3 regions of the Thauera sp. 63 genome follow, and region 1 is predicted to be linked to each of the others. Evidence: riboswitches for the same ligand, from Rfam matches in the RefSeq annotation. Region 1 holds a riboswitch; each other region holds the start of a gene.

Region 1 (6,021 bases):
ATCATCGCCTGCACGCCCTCGAGTGCATCGTGCGTGGTCGCGGTGACGCGCGCCGCGTGATGCAGGGCGAAGCGTTCCTCGAAATCGAGGCGGATGAGTTGCTGGTGGCGGCTGATGACGCGCAGCTTGGTGATGGTGGGCGCATCCGCGACGATCTGGAGCCGGCAATCCACGCCGCGTGCGGCAAGGCGCTCGGCCAGCAGGCGCCCGGCTTCGTCCTCGCCGACGAGGCCGACGAGGCGGGCCGTGCAGCCGAGCACCGCGGCGTTGAGTGCGACGTTGCCGGCGCCGCCTGCGCGCACTTCGTCATCGCGCACCTGCACCACCGGTACCGGCGCCTCGGGCGAGATGCGCGCGGTCGCGCCGTGCCAGTAGCGGTCCAGCATGAGGTCGCCCACGACGAGCACGCGGGCGTTGGCGAATTGGGGCAGCGCTGAAAGCATGGGCGGACCGTGAGCCTTGGAACGGCCGGATTATCCCACGAAGCGGCCGGCCGTCAGGCGCCCCGGCTCAGCGGTTGAACCACCGCAGCACCACGCCCCAGTTCTCCACGTCCAGCCGCGTCACCTGCCCGCAGCCGAAGTCCAGCCCCAGCCAGCGCTCGGGCGGCAGGCCGAGCAGGTGGCCGGCGATGGCGCGCAGCGGGCCGCCGTGGGCGACGATCACCACCGGCTCGTCCGGTGCGGAAAGCTGCAGATCGCTGAGCCAGTGCAGCACGCGGGTCGTCATCTCGCGCGCGGATTCGCCGCCCGGCGCGCGGAAGCCGAGCGGGTCGGCAGCCCAGTCGTCGATGGCGGTGCCGATGGCGCTGAAGGTGCGGCCTTCCCATTCGCCGAAGTGAATCTCCTTCAGGCGCGCATCCAGGTGCGGGGTGCCGAACTCCTCTGCGAGCAGCCGGGCTCGGATCAGCGGGCTGGCGTGCAGCTCAAAGCGGTCGGGCAGCAGCGGGCGCAGGCGCGCTGCGACCTCGGTGGCGGATTCGGCCAGGCCAATGTCGTGTTGGCCGTAGCAGACCCCCGGCTCGATCGCGGGTCGCGGATGGCGGATGAGGTGCAGTTCCATGACGAAGTGATGTCCTATGCGGCGGCCAGCGTCGCGATGCGCGCGGCGGCGAGCAGGCCGAGGTAGGCTGCGAGTTCGGCGAGTTGCTGGGTCGCGCCGAGCAGGTCGCCGGTGTAGCCGCCCAGGCTGCGCACGAACAGGCGGGCGGCCCAGGCCGTGACGGCGATGACCGCGACCAATGCGCCCAGCGCCTCCACAGGTGCAAGCAGGGCGAGTGGCAGCAGGCCGCAGGCGCCGGCGACGGTGAGTTCGCCAGGCGTCAGGCGGCGCGCGAGCGGCCTGGACTTGGCGCTGTCGTCCTCGCGCACGTAGGGCAGCAGGTGGATGAGGCTGGTGGCCGCCAGGCGTGACAGTGGGTGTGCAACCAGCAGTGCGGCGGCAACGCCCGCCACGGTGCCCTGCGGGGCAGTCGCGCCGAGACGAGCGAGCTCGACCAGCGCGGCCGCCTTCGCCATCAGCATCAGTACCATGCCGATGGTGCCGTAGCTGCCGATGCGCGAGTCCTTCATGATCGCCAGCACCTGCGCCTTGTCCCAGCCGCCGCCGAGGCCGTCGCAGGTGTCGGCGAAGCCGTCTTCGTGGAAGGCGCCGGTGAGGCGGATCGTCACCGCCATCGACAGGATCACCGCCAGCGAGGCGGGCAGGACCAGCGCGAACGCCGCGTAGCTTGCCGCGCCGGTTGCGCCCACCACCCAGCCGACCAGCGGGAAGAAGCGCGCCGCGTGGTTCAGCCGCTCGGGCGACCACGGCACCCAGGCCGGCACCGGCAGCCGGGTGAAGAAGCCGAGCGCGGTGAAGAACAGTTCGAGCTGGTAGCGCATGCCGTGTGCGTCAGCCCTGGTCGCTGACGCCGGCCGACTCGAAGCTCGCCATCTCGTTGAGGAAGCTCACCGCCGATTGCACCAGCGGCCAGGCCAGCACGGCGCCGGTGCCTTCGCCCAGGCGCAGGTCCAGCGACATCAGGGGCTCCACTCCCAAGTGGTCGAGCTGGATGCCGTGGCCGGGTTCCTGCGAGCGATGAGCGAACACGCAGTAGGGCAGCACGTTCGGGTCGATGGCGTGCGCGACCAGCAGTGCAGAGGTGACGATGAAGCCGTCGATCAGGACCAGCATCCTGCGCTCGGCGGCGCCGAGCATGGCGCCGGCCATCATGGCGATCTCGAGGCCGCCGTACTCGGCCAGCACCGCCAGGGGATCGATCGGGCGGCCGCCGCGCTCCAGCGCCTGCTTGAGCAGGGCGCGCTTGTGGATGAGGCCGGCGTCGTCCAGTCCGGTGCCGCGGCCGGTCACGGTGTAGAGGTCGGCGCCGTGCTCGGCACCGACCAGGCAGTGCGTCAGCAGCGAGGCCGAGGCGGTGTTGCCGATGCCCATCTCGCCGAAGCCGACACAGTTGCAGCCGTTGTCTGCCAGCGCATGGGCGATCTCGCGTCCGCGCTGCAGGGCGGCGTCGCGCTGTTCGGCGCTCATCGCCGGCTGTTCGATGTAGTTCGCCGTACCCGGCGCGATCTTGGCGTCGATGAGGCCGGCGCGCTTGCCGAAGTCGTGATTGACCCCCGCATCGACGACGGTCAGCCCCAGCCCCATCTGCCGGCTGAAGACGTTGATCGCGGCGCCGCCGGCCAGGAAGTTCTCCACCATCTGCCAGGTCACGTCCTGCGGGTAGGCCGACACGCCCGCCCGCGCCGCGCCGTGGTCGCCGGCGAAGACGACGATGTGGGGCTGGCGCAACTCGGGCGTCAGCGTCTGCTGCACGAGGCCGATCTGCAGCGCCAGCGGCTCGAGCCGGCCGAGGGCGCCAAGCGGCTTGGTCTTGCGGTCGATCTTGTGTTGCAGCTCGGTGGCAATCGCCTGGTCGGGCGCGGTGATGGCGAGGTTCATGACGCGAGGTTTCCGGTGGAGCGGCGTCGGGGCCGCGGCTGGGTGGGGAGTGAGTTTAGTCCTGCTTCAGCACCAGCGGCAGGCCGGCGGCGACGAACACCACACGCGGGCACAGCGCGGCGACCGCCTGGTTGAGCCGGCCGGCCTCGTCGCGGAACAGGCGGCCGAGCGGGTGCTCCGGCACCAGGCCGAGGCCGACTTCGTTGGCGACCAGCACGATGCGGCCGGGCAGTCGCGGCAGGGTCGCGAGCAGCGCGTCGCGCTGCGCGCGGAACAGCGGCAGGGCTTCGGCATCGGCGCCGGGCGGCAGGCTCTCGGCGTCCGCCAGCAGGTTGCTCAGCCACAGCGTCAGGCAGTCGACCAGCAGGCAGCGGTCGGGGGCTGCCTCGCGCCGCAGCGTGTCGGCGAGCGCCACCGGCGTCTCCACCGTGCGCCAGCCTGCGGGTCGGTCCGCCTGATGGCGACGGATGCGTGCCGCCATCTCGTCGTCGAGCGCCTCGGCGGTCGCAATCACGGTCACCGCCAGCCCGGATTCGGTCGCGCGGCGCTCGGCCTCGCGGCTCTTGCCCGAGCGCGCGCCGCCCAGGATCAGCTCGCATGTCATTGTTCTGATGGCTCCTGTCCGGAAAGAGGACTGTCATTTATTGCAGTGCACGATACTCGCCCGTACGGTATCATCCGCCCCCACTGCCCCGGAAGGGGCGGCGCGTTATCGGTGCCCACGGGCGATTCTCGCCTAGGGTTAAACGGGAAACAGGTGCGCGGACCATCCTCTGCTCGATGGCCGCAATGCCTGTGCTGCCCCCGCAACGGTAAGTGCGCGCAAGGCGGATCACGCAGCCACTGGGAGGATCTCTCCCGGGAAGGCGACCCGTCCGTCCGGCCTCTGGCCGGGCAGCGCACGAGCCCGGAGACCGGCCGGAACGCGAAATGGCGGATGTGCCGCGGGGTGGCGGCGACGGGCGCGGTTTGTCTTGCTCTCTTCGGTTCTCCCCTGCTCGCGGTGCGTCCATGTGAAGTTGCCATGACGTGCGGGGACGCGCGCCATGGCGCAGGGAGTTCCGACAATGAAGATCCGCCTTTCCGCGCTGGTTTCCGCGTGCGCGCTCGCTTACCCGTTCGTCCCGGCCCAGGCCGACGATGCCCAGCTTGGCCACGTCGTGGTCACCGCCACCCGCCAGCCCATCACGGCCGACGAGGCGCTTGCCAGCGTCGACGTGATCGACCGCGACGAGATCGCCCGTGCCGGCAATGCCACGCTGGTGCAACTGCTGTCCAGCCGTCCCGGCGTACAGGTGGCGAGCAATGGCGGTCCGGGCTCGAGCAGCAGCGTGTACCTCCGCGGCGCCAACTCGGGGCACACCCTGCTCCTGATCGATGGCGTGCGCGTGGGGTCGGCGACCAGCGGCTCGCCCACGCTCGAGAACCTGCCGCTCGAGCTGATCGACCGCATCGAGATCCTGCGCGGCCCGGCGAGCGCGCTCTACGGTTCCGATGCGATCGGCGGCGTGATCCAGGTGTTCACGCGCAAGGGACGCGAGGGTTTCCAGCCCAGCGTGCGTGCCGGCGTCGGCACCGACGGTGCGCGCACGCTGGGTGCGACGCTGGCGGGCGGGGTCGAGCGGCTGCGCTACAACGTGTCCGCCGGCAGCGAACGCAGTGACGGCATCGATGCCAAGCCGAAGTCGACGCGCGGCAGCGATCGCGACGACGACGGTTTCCGCAACGAGTACTTCAGCGGCTCGGTGTCGCTCGGTTTCCGCGACGCCGACGAGATCGGCCTGACCGTGCTGCATTCGGACATGCGCAACTGGTACGACAACGCCAAGGTGTTCAACTCGTATCTGGACAAGCGCACCGACTCGCTGGGGCTGCACATGCGCAACCAGATCACCGCAGACTGGACCAGCACCTTGCGCTTCGGCTACGGCGCGGACGAGTCGCACAACTACTCGGACCGCAACGCCAAATCCACGTTCGAGACCGCGCAGCGCCAGTTCACCTGGCAGCACGACATCGCCCTGGGCGTCGGCTCGCTGCTGGCCGCCTACGAGTATCTCGAGCAGGAAGTCGATTCGACTGCCGACTATGACAAGACACAGCGGCACACCAATTCGGTGCTGCTCGGCTGGAGCGGACAGTTCGATCGCCATCACCTGCAGGTCAACGCCCGCCATGACGAGGATTCGCAGTTCGGCAGCAAGACCACCGGTGCGCTGGCCTACGGCTATCGGCTGACGCCGGAGTGGCGCGCGCGTGCCAGCATCGGCACGGCGTTCAAGGCGCCCACGTTCAACGACCTCTACTTCCCGTTCAGCGGCAACCCGAACCTGAAGCCCGAGGAGGCGCTGAACCGCGAGGCCGGCCTGGTGTGGGAGCGCGGCGGCACCAGCCTCAGCGCGACCTACTTCAACAACCGCATTAAGAACCTGATCGCGTGGGCGCCGGTGAACCCGGCCGATCCGATGGGCGACTGGGCGCCGGCCAACGTGGCGGAGGCCTCGATCCAGGGCGTCGAGTTGGCTGCCAGCACGATGCTGTGGGATTACCGCGTGCGGGCCAGCATCGACTTCCTCGACACGGAAGACGAGGAAACCGGCGATGAGCTCGGCCGTCGTGCGCGCATCGGCGGCTCGCTCGGCATCGAGCGCGCTACCGGGCCGTGGACCTGGGGGATGGAGTGGAACGCGCAGGGGCGGCGGTATGATCGAATCCCGAACAACGCGGCCAACCGCATGGGCGGCTACGGCCTGCTGAACGCCTACGTGCATTACGCGCTGGCGCCGGACTGGAGCGTGGAAGTGCGCGCCAACAACCTTCTCGACAAGGACTACGAGCTTGCCCAGAACTACGGCACCCAGGGGGCCAACGCCTTCGTGGCCGTGCGTTACGCGATGCACTAAGCCGCAATGCTCGTTGCCACCGACCGTCTCCGTGTCGTCGGGGGTCGGGCCCTGATGCTGCTCGGCCGCCACCATCCCATCCTGCTCGCCCTCAGCCTGCTGTCGGCGGCGGCGCTTGCACTGCTATGGGCGCTGGTGGCCGGTGACATGCCAATCGGCCTGTCCGAAGTATTCGCTG
Region 2 (6,021 bases), on a different contig from region 1:
TGATCGCGCGCAATGCGGCGCGCGCGGCCGAACTGGCGCGCGGCGTGCAGATCGGCGGCCAGTTGCGCCGGCTCGACGTCTTCGCCCCGGACGCCCTGCCCACTGCCGACTGGGCGGTGCTGCTGGTGAAGACCGGCGACACCGACGCCGCCGCCCGCCTCGCCAGCGCCCTGCGGCCGCACGGCCTGCTGTCATTGCAGAACGGACTGATCGAGAGTCAGTTGCGCGAGGCCTGTCCCGCGCTGGCGGCCGGCCAGGGCGTGACGACCGAAGGCGCCTACCGCGATGCCACCGGCATCCATCCCTCGGGCGCCGGCGAGACCCTGCTGCCGCCCGGCTTCGAGGACCTCGCGGCGCTGTTCGTGCGCGCCGGTTTCGTCGCCCGCGTCGATCCGGACATCGCCCGTGCCCGGGTCGCCAAGCTGCTGGTGAACCTCGCCATCAACCCGCTGGCAGCGCTGTTTCGCGTGCCCAATGGCGCCCTGCTCGAACCGCCGCACCGCGTGCTGCTCGACACCCTGGTACGCGAGGCGCTGCCGGTGCTGCGCGCCAACGGCCTCGATCTGGACGAAGGGGCGGCGCTCTCACGCGTGCACGGCGTCGCCCGTGCCACCGCCGCCAACCGCGCCAGCATGCTGCAGGACGTGCTCGCCGGCCGCCGCACCGAGATCGACGCCATCACCGGCGCCCTGCTCGCCATGGCCGAGACGGGCGGCTTCGAGGTGCCGACGCATCGGGCCGTACATACCCTGGTGCGCGCGCTCGAGCACGCCGAGGCAGGAACCCCATCCGATCGCGGGTGATGCCGTGGCAGACCGCCGGGATTCGCAGTCGCACGCGGCCTGCCCGCCACGCGATCGCGTCGGGGAATGGCCGCCCCCTACGGTATAGTCGGGCACATCGGCGATCCGTCCAGCCCTGCCCATGCCCCCAGTCCTGCAAGCCCCCCTCATCGTCCGCACCCTGCTGCTGCTGATCCTTGCCGCGGGGGCGTATTTCCTCAGCGGTTTCCTCGTGCCGGTGCTGGCCGCGCTGGTCATCGGCTTCGCCAGCTGGCCGCTGTACCGCCGGGGCGTCGTGCTGTGCGGCGGGAAGACGGCGCTGGCCGCGAGCCTGGCCCTGATCGTCGTCATCTGCGCGCTGATCGTGCCGCTGACCGTCGCCCTGCACTACGCGCTGCAGGAAGCCGGCAACTTCATTGCCTGGCTGCTCGAAGCCAACCGGACCGGCGCATCGGTCCCGGACTGGATCCGGGCCCTGCCGATGGTCGGCAACCGGCTCGCCGAGTACTGGCTCCTGCACCTGGGCGAGCCCCAGGCACTCGGGCACTGGGTGGAGATCATCAGCGGCGAGCACCTGGGCAACATCTACCGCGCGCTGCTGAGCGCCACCGGCGATCTCGCGCGGCTGGCCCTGACCACGCTGTTCATGCTCATCACGCTGTTCTTCGTCTACAAGGACGGCAGCCGGATCGCGGCGCAGCTCGACGTCGTCGGCGAGCGCATCCTGCCGACGCGCTGGCAACGCTTCTCGCGCGTGGTGCCGTCCACCGTCAGCGCCACTGTCACCGGCATGGGCCTGATCGCAATCGGCGAAGGGGTGGTGCTCGGCGTGGCCTACTGGATCGCCGGCGTGCCCTCACCCGTGCTGCTCGGCGTGGTCACCGGTTTCATGGCGCTGATCCCCGGCGGGGCGCCGCTGTCCTTCACGCTGGTGTCGCTGTACCTGGTCGGCTCGGGCGACCTTGTCGCCGGGCTGGGACTGTTCGCGTGGGGGTCGATCGAGCTCTTCATCGTGGACAAGACGCTGCGCCCGCGCCTGGTCGGCGGCCCGGTGAAGCTGCCGTTCCTGCCCACCTTCTTCGGCCTGGTCGGCGGCGTGCAGACCATGGGGCTGGTCGGCCTGTTCGTCGGCCCGGTGCTGATGGCGCTGCTGGTGGCGATCTGGCGCGAATGGCTGCTCGGCATTGAAGAGCCCGCACCGGTGGCCAGCGGGACGGCACCGGCGGATGCCACCACGGACGCCATCGCGCGCCCATCCCCCGCCACACGGTCGTACACGACGATCGACTAAGGGCAGGAGCGGACGCGATCGCAGCAGGTCGGCACGCAACCCCTAGTAGTCAACCGGGTCGCCAAGCACTACCCGCAGTATCACTGTTCACACGTCAAGCTTGACACACGGCACCCGCCGGCCCTAATGTCTGCCCGTCACGGCTGCCCGGTTCCGACCGGGCAAGGGAATCCGGTGACGCATCGCAAGGTGCGGAATCCGGAGCTGCCCCCGCAACTGTAATCGGTGAGTCTTGCGCTTTTCCATGCCACTGGACGAATGTCCGGGAAGGCCGGCGCAGGACGACGACCCGAGAGCCAGGAGACCTGCCGCGACGCTTCCCTTAACAGCTCGGGGCGGGGTGTCCCTGACAAGAGGCATGGCTCAGACCATTTCACTTGCACGCTTTCCTGATGGCACGGCAGCACCGCATGGCATGGCCATGCGCGTGACGCATCACGCCCGTCCGTCGGAGATCCGCCCCGCCCGCACCGGATCTCCGCCATGCCCGCATCTGCCCGCCTCGCCCCGGCGCTGACGCCAGCTCCGCACGTACCGTCGATCACGGCCCCGCGCCCGATGCTGCGCTTCGGCGCCGCAGACACGCCGCGCATCCTCGAACACCTGCGTGCGCTGGATGCCGACGACCGGCTGCTGCGCTTCAGCCACGGCATCCGCGACGAGGGCATCGCCGCCTACGTCGCCAGCCTCGATTTCGCACGCGACCACGTGCATGGCCTGTGCACCGCGCAGGGCGACATCGTCGCCCTCGCCCATGTGGGGGTGCGCGATGGCGAGGTCGACTTCGGCCTCAGCGTCATCGCAGCCTACCGCCAGCGCGGACTCGGACGCGCGCTGTTCGGCCACGTCATCGCGCTGGCCCGCCTGCACGACGCGGTCCGCATCGTGTGCCACAGCGTCAGCCCGGCGGTGCTGCACATGGCGGCCACCAGCGGCTTCCGCCGTCCCGGCGGCAGCCACACCGCCCCGCTGACGCTGGAACTGCGGGCCGCGTCCCGCTGCGCCGACGACGCCCCCGCAAGCAGCCGGGCAGTCGCCTGACGCTGCCCTTGCCTCCCAAACCCCGCTCATTCGAATTCACCCAGACGAGGACATCCCGTGGACCGACTTCCGACCGAAGCGCTTGATAGCGCCATGCAACTCGCCGCATTCCAGATCATCCGCCGCAATGGCGCCGTCGTCGCCTTCGATCCGAACAAGATCGCCGTCGCCATGACCAAGGCCTTCCTCGCCGTCGAGGGCCGCCAGGGTGCGGCGTCCTCACGCGTACGCGACATCGTGGCCCGCCTCACCGATACCGTGGTCGGCGCCCTCACCCGCCGCCTACCCGACGGCGGCATGCTGCACATCGAGGACATCCAGGACCAGGTCGAGCTGGCGCTGATGCGCTCGGGCGAGCACGACGTCGCGCGCGCCTACGTGCTCTACCGCGAACGCCGCGCTGCCGAACGCGCGGCGCAGAAGGACGCCGAAGCGCAGGCGGGCGGCGCCGGCCCAGTGCTGCACGTCGTCGATGGCGAAGCGCGCCGCCCGCTCGACCGCGCCGCCCTGCTCGCCGTGTGCCGCGAGGCCTGCACGGGGCTGGACGGTGTGTCCGCCGACACCGTGCTCGAACACGCCCTGCACAACCTCTACGACGGCGTGCCGATTGCCGCCGTGCGCCAGGCGCTGGTGCTGGCCGCACGCACACTGATCGAGCGCGAGCCGGACTACGGACGTGTCGCCGCCCGCCTGCTGCTGTCGGCGATCCGCGTCGAAGTGCTCGGGCACGAGGCCTCGCAGGCCGACATGGCCGACCCCGACCAGGGTTATGCCGCCTGCCTGCCCGCCTTCATCCGCCGTGGCATCGAGGCGGAGCTGCTCGATCCCCGGCTGGCCGACTTCGACCTCGCCCGCCTGGCGGCGGCGATCCGACCCGAGCGCGACCTGCAGTTCGACTACCTCGGCCTGCAGACGCTGTATGACCGCTACTTCCTGCATGTCGACGACCGCCGCATCGAGCTGCCGCAGACCTTCTTCATGCGGGTGGCGATGGGCCTGGCGATCAACGAGATCGACCGCGAGGCACAGGCCATCGCGTTCTACGAGCTGCTGTCGAGCTTCGACTTCATGAGCAGCACGCCGACGCTGTTCAACAGCGGCACCCGCCATTCGCAGCTGTCGTCCTGCTACCTGACGACGGTGGCCGACAGCCTCGAGGACATCTACCAGTCGATCAAGGAAAACGCCCTGCTGCAGAAGTTCGCCGGCGGTCTGGGCAACGACTGGACGCCGGTGCGTGCGCTCGGCAGCCGCATCAAGGGCACCAATGGCCAGAGCCAGGGCGTGATCCCCTTCCTCAAGGTGGTCAATGACACCGCGGTGGCGGTGAACCAGGGCGGCAAGCGCAAGGGCGCGGTGTGCGCCTATCTCGAAACCTGGCACCTCGACATCGAGGAATTCCTCGAACTGCGCAAGAACACCGGCGACGAGCGCCGCCGCACGCACGACATGAACACCGCGAACTGGATCCCCGACCTGTTCATGAAACGCGTGCTGGAGAATGCCGAATGGACCCTGTTCTCGCCGGTCGACGTGCCCGACCTGCACGAGCGCTACGGCCAGGACTTCGAGGCGGCCTACCGCGCGTATGAGGAAAAGGCCGAGCGCGGCGAGATCCGCCTCTTCAAGCGCCTGCCCGCCCTCCAGCTGTGGCGCAAGATGCTGACCATGCTGTTCGAGACCGGGCATCCGTGGATCACCTTCAAGGACGCCTGCAACCTGCGCTCGCCGCAGCAGCACGTGGGCGTGGTGCATGGCTCCAACCTGTGCACCGAGATCACGCTCAACACCTCGGCCGAAGAGACCGCGGTGTGCAACCTCGGCTCGGTGAACCTGCCCGCCCATCTGGTGCGCGACGGCGACGGGCGCTGGACGCTCGACCACGACAAGCTGCAGCGCACCGTGCGCGTCGCGATGCGCCTGCTCGACAACGTCATCGACCTCAACTACTACGCCACGCCCAAGGCGCGCGCCGCCAACCTGCGCCACCGCCCGGTGGGCCTGGGCATCATGGGCTTTGCCGACGCCTTGCACATGATGGGCCTGGCCTACGCATCGGACGCCGCGGTCGAGTTCGCCGACCGTTCGATGGAAGCCGTGTGCCACGCCGCCTACTGGGCCTCGACCGAGCTGGCCGAGGCGCGCGGGCCGTATTCCAGTTTCCGCGGCAGCCTGTGGGACCGGGGCCTCCTGCCGCAGGACAGCCTCGCGCTGCTGGCCGAGGGCCGCGGCCGCAGCGGCGCCGGCGGCGGCGCCCTGCTCGAAGTCGACCGCTCCTCCGCGCTCGACTGGGGCCCGCTGCGCGAACGCATCGCCCGCCATGGCATGCGCAACTCGAACTGCGTCGCCATCGCACCGACCGCGACGATCTCCAACATCGTCGGCGTGTCGGCCTCGATCGAGCCGGACTACCAGAACCTGTACGTTAAATCCAACCTGTCGGGCGAGTTCACCGTGGTCAACGCGCATCTCGTGCGCGAGCTGAAGGCGCTCGGCCTGTGGGACGAAGTGATGGTGGCCGACCTCAAGTACTTTGACGGCTCGCTCGCCCCGATCGAGCGCATTCCCGCCGAACTCAAGGCGCGTTACGCGACCGCCTTCGAGATCGAGCCGCACTGGCTGGTGGAAGCCGCCTCGCGCCGGCAGAAGTGGATCGACCAGGCGCAGTCGCTGAATCTCTATGTCGCCGCCGCGTCGGGCCGCAAGCTCGACGAGCTCTACCGCCTGGCCTGGCTGCGCGGGCTCAAGACCACCTACTACCTGCGCACGCTGGGCGCCACCGCCATGGAGAAGACCGGCACCACCACGCCGTACGCCGCCAGCGCCGGCCCGGCGCCCAAGACCTGCTCCATTCTCGACCCCGACTGCGAGGCCTGCCAATGACCACCTTCTTCGACGACTGGGACA
Region 3 (5,383 bases), on a different contig from region 1:
CGCATCCGCTGCGGGCCGTGGCCGCGCTGCACACAAGGCTGCGGCAGCACACGTCAGTGCGATCCGCCTCGCCGATCCCTTCCACGAACGTGAGGCGCAGAAGTACGAGCAGCCGTTGCCGAGCCGCGAGTACGTGCTGCAGGTGCTGGCTGAGCGCGGGGTGCCGACGGTGTTCGATGAACTGGCTGTCGCGCTCGACATCCAGTCCCACGAACGCGAGCACTTCGACCGCCGCCTGCGTGCCATGGAGCGCGAGGGTCAGATCGTGCGCAACCGGCGCGACGCCTACCTGCTGCCGGCCAAGGCCGACCTCATCAAGGGCCGCGTGGAGGGCCACCCCGACGGCTTCGGCTTCCTGCGCCGCGACGACGGCGGCGCGGATATCTTCCTCGGACCCAAGGAGATGCGCGAGTTGCTGCACGGCGACCGTGTCCTGGTCCGGATCGCCGGCCAGGATCGTCGCGGCCGCCCCGAAGGCAAGCTGGTGGAGGTGCTCGAGCGCGCCAACACGCGTGTGGTCGGCCGGGTGATCGAAGAACATGGCGTGATGATCGTCGTGCCTGAGAACCGCCGCCTGGCGCAGGACATCCTGATCGCCCCGGGTGGGCGCAAGAAGCCCCAGCCCGGCCAGATCGTGACCGTCGAACTGGTGGAGCAGCCGACCCAGGTCACGCAGCCGATCGGACGCATCGTGGAGGTGCTGGGTAACTATGCCGACCCGGGCATGGAGATCGAGATCGCCCTGCGCAAGCACGACCTGCCGTTCGAGTTCTCGGCGGAGGCCAAGGCAGAGACGCGCAAGCTCCCGGCAGCGGTTCGCAAGAAGGACTGGGCGGGTCGCGAGGACCTCACGAAACTGGCCTTGGTGACGATCGACGGCGAGACCGCGAAGGACTTCGACGACGCGGTGTATTGCGAGCGCCAGGGCAAGGGCTACCGCCTGATCGTGGCGATCGCCGACGTGTCGCACTACGTGGGCGCTGGCAATGGCCTCGACAAGGATGCTTTCGAACGCGGCAACTCGGTGTACTTCCCGCGTCGGGTGATCCCGATGCTGCCCGAGAAGCTCTCGAATGGCCTGTGTTCGCTGAACCCGCAGGTCGAGCGCCTGGCGATGGTTGCCGACATGGCGATCTCGATGACCGGCGACATCAAGTCCTACCGCTTCTACCCCGCGGTGATCTGGTCGCATGCGCGCCTCACCTACACCCAGGTGGCCGCGGCGCTGTACGACAAGGATCCGGCGGTGCGCAACGAGCTGGCCGCGCTGCTGCCGCACCTGGAGAACCTCGACCAGCTCTTCCGCGTGCTGCTGAAGGCGCGCGCCAAGCGCGGCGCGATCGACTTCGAGACCACCGAGACGCGGATGATCTTCGACGACAACGGCAAGATCGCGCAGATCGTACCCGAAGTGCGCAACGACGCCCATCGCCTGATCGAGGAGTGCATGCTCGCCGCCAACGTGTGTGCGTCCGACTTTCTCGCCAGCCGCGAGCACCCGGCGCTGTACCGCGTGCACGACAGCCCCTCCGAGGACAAGCTCGCCAAGCTGCGCGAGTTTCTCAAGGAGTTCGGCCTCGGCCTGGGCGGTGGTGACGAGCCGCGCGCGGGCGACTTCGCCAAGCTGCTCGAGCAGGTTAGGGATCGTCCCGACGCCCAGCTGCTGCAGACCGTGATGCTGCGTTCTCTCAAGCAGGCGATGTACAGCCCGGATAACGTCGGCCACTTCGGCCTTGCCTACGAGTCCTATACCCACTTCACCTCGCCGATCCGGCGCTATCCCGACCTGCTGATCCACCGCGGCATCAAGGCCGCGCTGGCGGGCGAGCAGTACCGCCCCGGCGACTGGGAGCAGATCGGCCTGCACTGCTCGATGACCGAGCGTCGCGCCGACGACGCCACGCGCGACGTGGTCGCCTTCCTGAAGTGCTACTTCATGCAGGACCGCGTCGGCGAGATCTTCACCGGCAGCGTGTCGGCGGTCGTGTCCTTCGGCCTCTTCGTCGCCCTCGACGACATCTTCATCGAGGGCCTGCTGCACATCTCCGATCTGGGCAGCGACTACTTCCACTACGACGAGACCCGCCACGCCCTGCTGGGCGAGCGCACGGGCAAGCAATTCCGCCTGTCGGATCGGGTCAAGGTGCAGCTGGTGCGGGTCGACATGGCGACCAACAAGATCGACTTCCGCCTGATCGAAGGTCCGCTGGCGGTCGAGAAGCCTGTCGCCGTGGTGGAGGAGACGCCGGCTCCCGCACCTCGGCGTGCGCGCAGAACGACAAGGACGGCTGCCGACAAGGCAGCGGTGGAGACCGTCGTCGTGGCAGCACCGGCCGCGGCGCCTGCCGTGGAGGTCGCCAAGCCGGCAAGGAAGACGCGGGCGAAGCCTGCCGCCGTGCCGGCCGAAGAAGTGATTGCACCGGCCGCCACCGCGGCAAAGCCGGCGCGCAAGCCCCGGGACAAGGCGCAGTCCGTGCCGGAAACGGCCCCCACGCCGGTGATGCCGGCGCGTAAGTCGCGCGTCAAGGCCGCAACGGCGCTTTCCGCGCAGAAGGCGCCGCAAGCGAGCGTGCTCGACGATATCTGGCAGAAGGCGGCCGACCAGGAGGCAGCGGCGCAGAAACTCGCGGCGGAGGAGGCGGCCAGCGCGCGGGCCGGCAAGAAGCGCAAGGCGGCGGACAAGGCGGAGGGCAAGCCTGCGAAGAGGGCAAAGGCACCCGCCGCCAAGGCCAAGTCCAAAGTCAAGGCGGGCGCCAAGGCGAAGCCTGCAGCCAAGCCAGCGAAGAAATCCGCTGCGAAGGCTGTGAAGGCGTCCGCGACCGTTGCCGAGCCGGTAGAATCGCGCGCCTCCAAACCGGCCGCACGTCCTGGCGGCAAGACCTCGACCAAGGGAACCCGCCGTGGCTAAAGCCCCAGAAACTGTCTCCACCCGCCTCATCTACGGCTTCCATGCCGTTTCCGCCAAGCTGCGCCACGCGCCGGATTCAGTGCTGGAAATCTTCCTGTCCGGTGATCGCAAGGACGCCCGAGTGCGCAAGTTCGTTGCCCAGGCCGAGGCCGCGGGCGCACGCATCACGTCCAGCGAAGGCGACAAGCTCGACGCGCTGGTCGGCACGCGGCGCCACCAGGGCGTGGTGGCCAAGGTCGACGCCACGCGGCGCGACATCAAGCTCGCCGACGTGCTCGACAGCCTCGAAGAGAATGCGCTGATCCTGGTGCTCGACGGCGTGCAGGACCCGCACAACCTCGGCGCCTGCCTGCGCGTGGCCGACGCCGCCGGTGCGCATGCGGTGGTGGCGCCGAAGGATCGCGCGGTGGGCCTCAACGCCACCGCGGTCAAGGTCGCCAGCGGTGCGGCCGACACCGTGCCCTACATCACCGTCACCAACCTGGCCCGCGCACTGCGCGAGATGCAGGATGCCGGCGTGTGGGTGGTCGGTGCCGCCGGCGAGGCCGAGAAGTCTCTGTATGAGATCGACCAGAAGGTGCCCGTGGCCTGGGTGCTGGGTGCCGAAGGCGACGGCCTGCGCCGCCTGACGCGCGAGACCTGCGACGAACTCGCCCGCATCCCGATGCACGGCAGTGTCGAGAGCCTGAACGTGTCGGTCGCCAGCGGCATCTGCCTGTTCGAGGCGCGTCGCCAGCGCGGCTGAACGGTTCCGGCGAGCCCCGTCTTTGGGGTAACCTCTCGCCCTTCGAGCTTCGGGGTGCCCGCGCCAGTCGCGGGAGAATCGGGAAAGCGGCGCAACTCCGCTGCGCGCCCAGCGCCGTTATGGGGATTGTCCGGGCATGGTTTGCCCAGCCACTGGTCCGCAAGGATCGGGAAGGCGCCCGGACGAGATGATCCACAGCCGGAAGACCGGCCCCGAAGCGTATCAAGCAGCCGCCTGGTCGGCGGTTGTCCACTGCTCTACGACAAGGGGAATTTCATGAGCAGTCCTTCGCAGGCCGTCCAGACCGATCCGCAGTTCAGCGCCGAGGAGCGCGCCGCCGTCTATCGGGCCATCCACACCCGGCGCGACGTGCGCGGCCAGTTCCTGCCCGACCCGATCCCGGACGAGGTGCTCGCGCGCGCGCTGACGGCCGCCCACCATGCCCCGTCGGTCGGCTTCATGCAGCCGTGGGACTTCGTGCTCGTGCGCTCGCGCGAGGTGCGGCAGAAGATCCAAGCCGACTTCCGCGCCGCCCATGCCGAGGCTGAGCTGATGTTCGAGGAAGGCAAGCGCGACACCTATCGCAAGCTCAAGCTCGAAGGCATCCTCGAGGCGCCGGTCAACCTGTGCATCACCTGCGACCGCAGCCGCAACGGCCCGGTGGTGATCGGCCGCACCCACATCGGCGCGATGGACGTCTACAGCGCGGTGTGCGCGGTGCAGAACCTGTGGCTTGCCGCCCGAGCCGAGGGCCTGGGCGTGGGCTGGGTCAGCATCCTCCACCAGCAGACCTTGCGCGAGGCGCTCGGCATTCCGCAGGACATCGTGCCGATCGCCTATCTGTGCATCGGCTACGTCAGCCATTTCTACGACAGGCCCGAGCTGGAGTCGGCGGGTTGGCTCAAGCGCATGCCGCTGACCGAGCTGCTGCACTTCGACGGCTGGCGGGGCAGGGCGGACGAGGCGGGCGAGCGGCTGGTCGACGAGATCGGGCGGGTGCGGCCGATCCTGAAGTAGGGGCGTGCTGCGGCCGGGTGATCCCGGTCGACACCGTGTGCGCGGCGGCATGCCCAGCCACGTGCACAACTCTTGCTTGTCCCCGTGGGCGCGACTCCCTCGCGCAGACCCCACACCCCCGGAGGACGGCATGAAGACGGCGCTCGCATTCCTGCTCGCAGCGCGCCGCTGCGAAATCGACGATCTCGAACGGCTCGCGCTCAGCTGCGAGCTGGTGCAGGCGGTGAGCGAACTCGTGCATCAGCTGCAGCGCGAGCGCGGTGCCTCGAACGTTTTTCTGGCGTCGGACGGCGCACGATTCGGCGCCCAGCGCGAAGCGCAGCTCGATGCGAGCCGGGCGGCCGAGGCCGAGGTGCGGGCCTGGCTCGACCGGCCCGAGCTGGGCGGCGAGCGGGCCGGCGCATTGGTGCTGGGCGGTGCCAGGCTGTTCACCCGGGTCGCGCTTGCGCTGCATGCGCTCGATGCCTTGCCCGACCTGCGTGCCGACGTGGCCGCCCAGCGCTGCCGCCCCGACGCGGCGACCGCACGCTACAGCGAGATCGTCAGCGCACTGCTCGCGCTGGTGTTCGATGCCGCCGACGTGGCGGTGGATCCGGAGGTTTCGCGGCTGCTGGTGGCGATCTTCAATCTGATGCAGGGCAAGGAGTTTGCCGGACAGGAGCGTGCGCTGGGCGCGGCGTCATTCGCAGCGGGTCATCCGGCGGCCGATGCCA

Evidence for each region. A riboswitch is a leader RNA that binds a small molecule or an ion and turns the genes downstream of it on or off. The one in region 1 is predicted to bind cobalamin.
Region 2: linked by a shared signal. The riboswitch ahead of C664_RS19685 (GNAT family N-acetyltransferase) and the one ahead of C664_RS15060 (TonB-dependent receptor domain-containing protein) in region 1 are both predicted to bind cobalamin.
Region 3: linked by a shared signal. The riboswitch ahead of bluB (5,6-dimethylbenzimidazole synthase) and the one ahead of C664_RS15060 (TonB-dependent receptor domain-containing protein) in region 1 are both predicted to bind cobalamin.

What each region holds. Positions count from the first base shown of each region.
Region 1 is NZ_AMXC01000021.1:17,537-23,557, reverse strand. It holds gene rfaE1 (D-glycero-beta-D-manno-heptose-7-phosphate kinase) at 1-443, opposite strand, end outside; gene cobC (alpha-ribazole phosphatase family protein) at 511-1,062, opposite strand; gene C664_RS15075 (adenosylcobinamide-GDP ribazoletransferase) at 1,077-1,883, opposite strand; gene cobT (nicotinate-nucleotide--dimethylbenzimidazole phosphoribosyltransferase) at 1,894-2,940, opposite strand; gene cobU (bifunctional adenosylcobinamide kinase/adenosylcobinamide-phosphate guanylyltransferase) at 2,996-3,544, opposite strand; cobalamin riboswitch at 3,637-3,876, shown strand; gene C664_RS15060 (TonB-dependent receptor domain-containing protein) at 4,008-5,843, shown strand; gene C664_RS15055 (FecCD family ABC transporter permease) at 5,898-6,021, shown strand, end outside.
Region 2 is NZ_AMXC01000057.1:25-6,045, forward strand. It holds partial or broken gene C664_RS19675 (ketopantoate reductase family protein) at 1-803, shown strand, start outside; gene C664_RS19680 (AI-2E family transporter) at 925-2,073, shown strand; cobalamin riboswitch at 2,197-2,400, shown strand; gene C664_RS19685 (GNAT family N-acetyltransferase) at 2,557-3,114, shown strand; gene C664_RS19690 (ribonucleoside-diphosphate reductase subunit alpha) at 3,172-5,997, shown strand; gene C664_RS19695 (ribonucleotide-diphosphate reductase subunit beta) at 5,994-6,021, shown strand, end outside.
Region 3 is NZ_AMXC01000060.1:14-5,396, forward strand. It holds gene rnr (ribonuclease R) at 62-2,908, shown strand; gene rlmB (23S rRNA (guanosine(2251)-2'-O)-methyltransferase RlmB) at 2,901-3,653, shown strand; cobalamin riboswitch at 3,689-3,882, shown strand; gene bluB (5,6-dimethylbenzimidazole synthase) at 3,930-4,670, shown strand; partial or broken gene C664_RS19790 (nitrate- and nitrite sensing domain-containing protein) at 4,801-5,383, shown strand, end outside.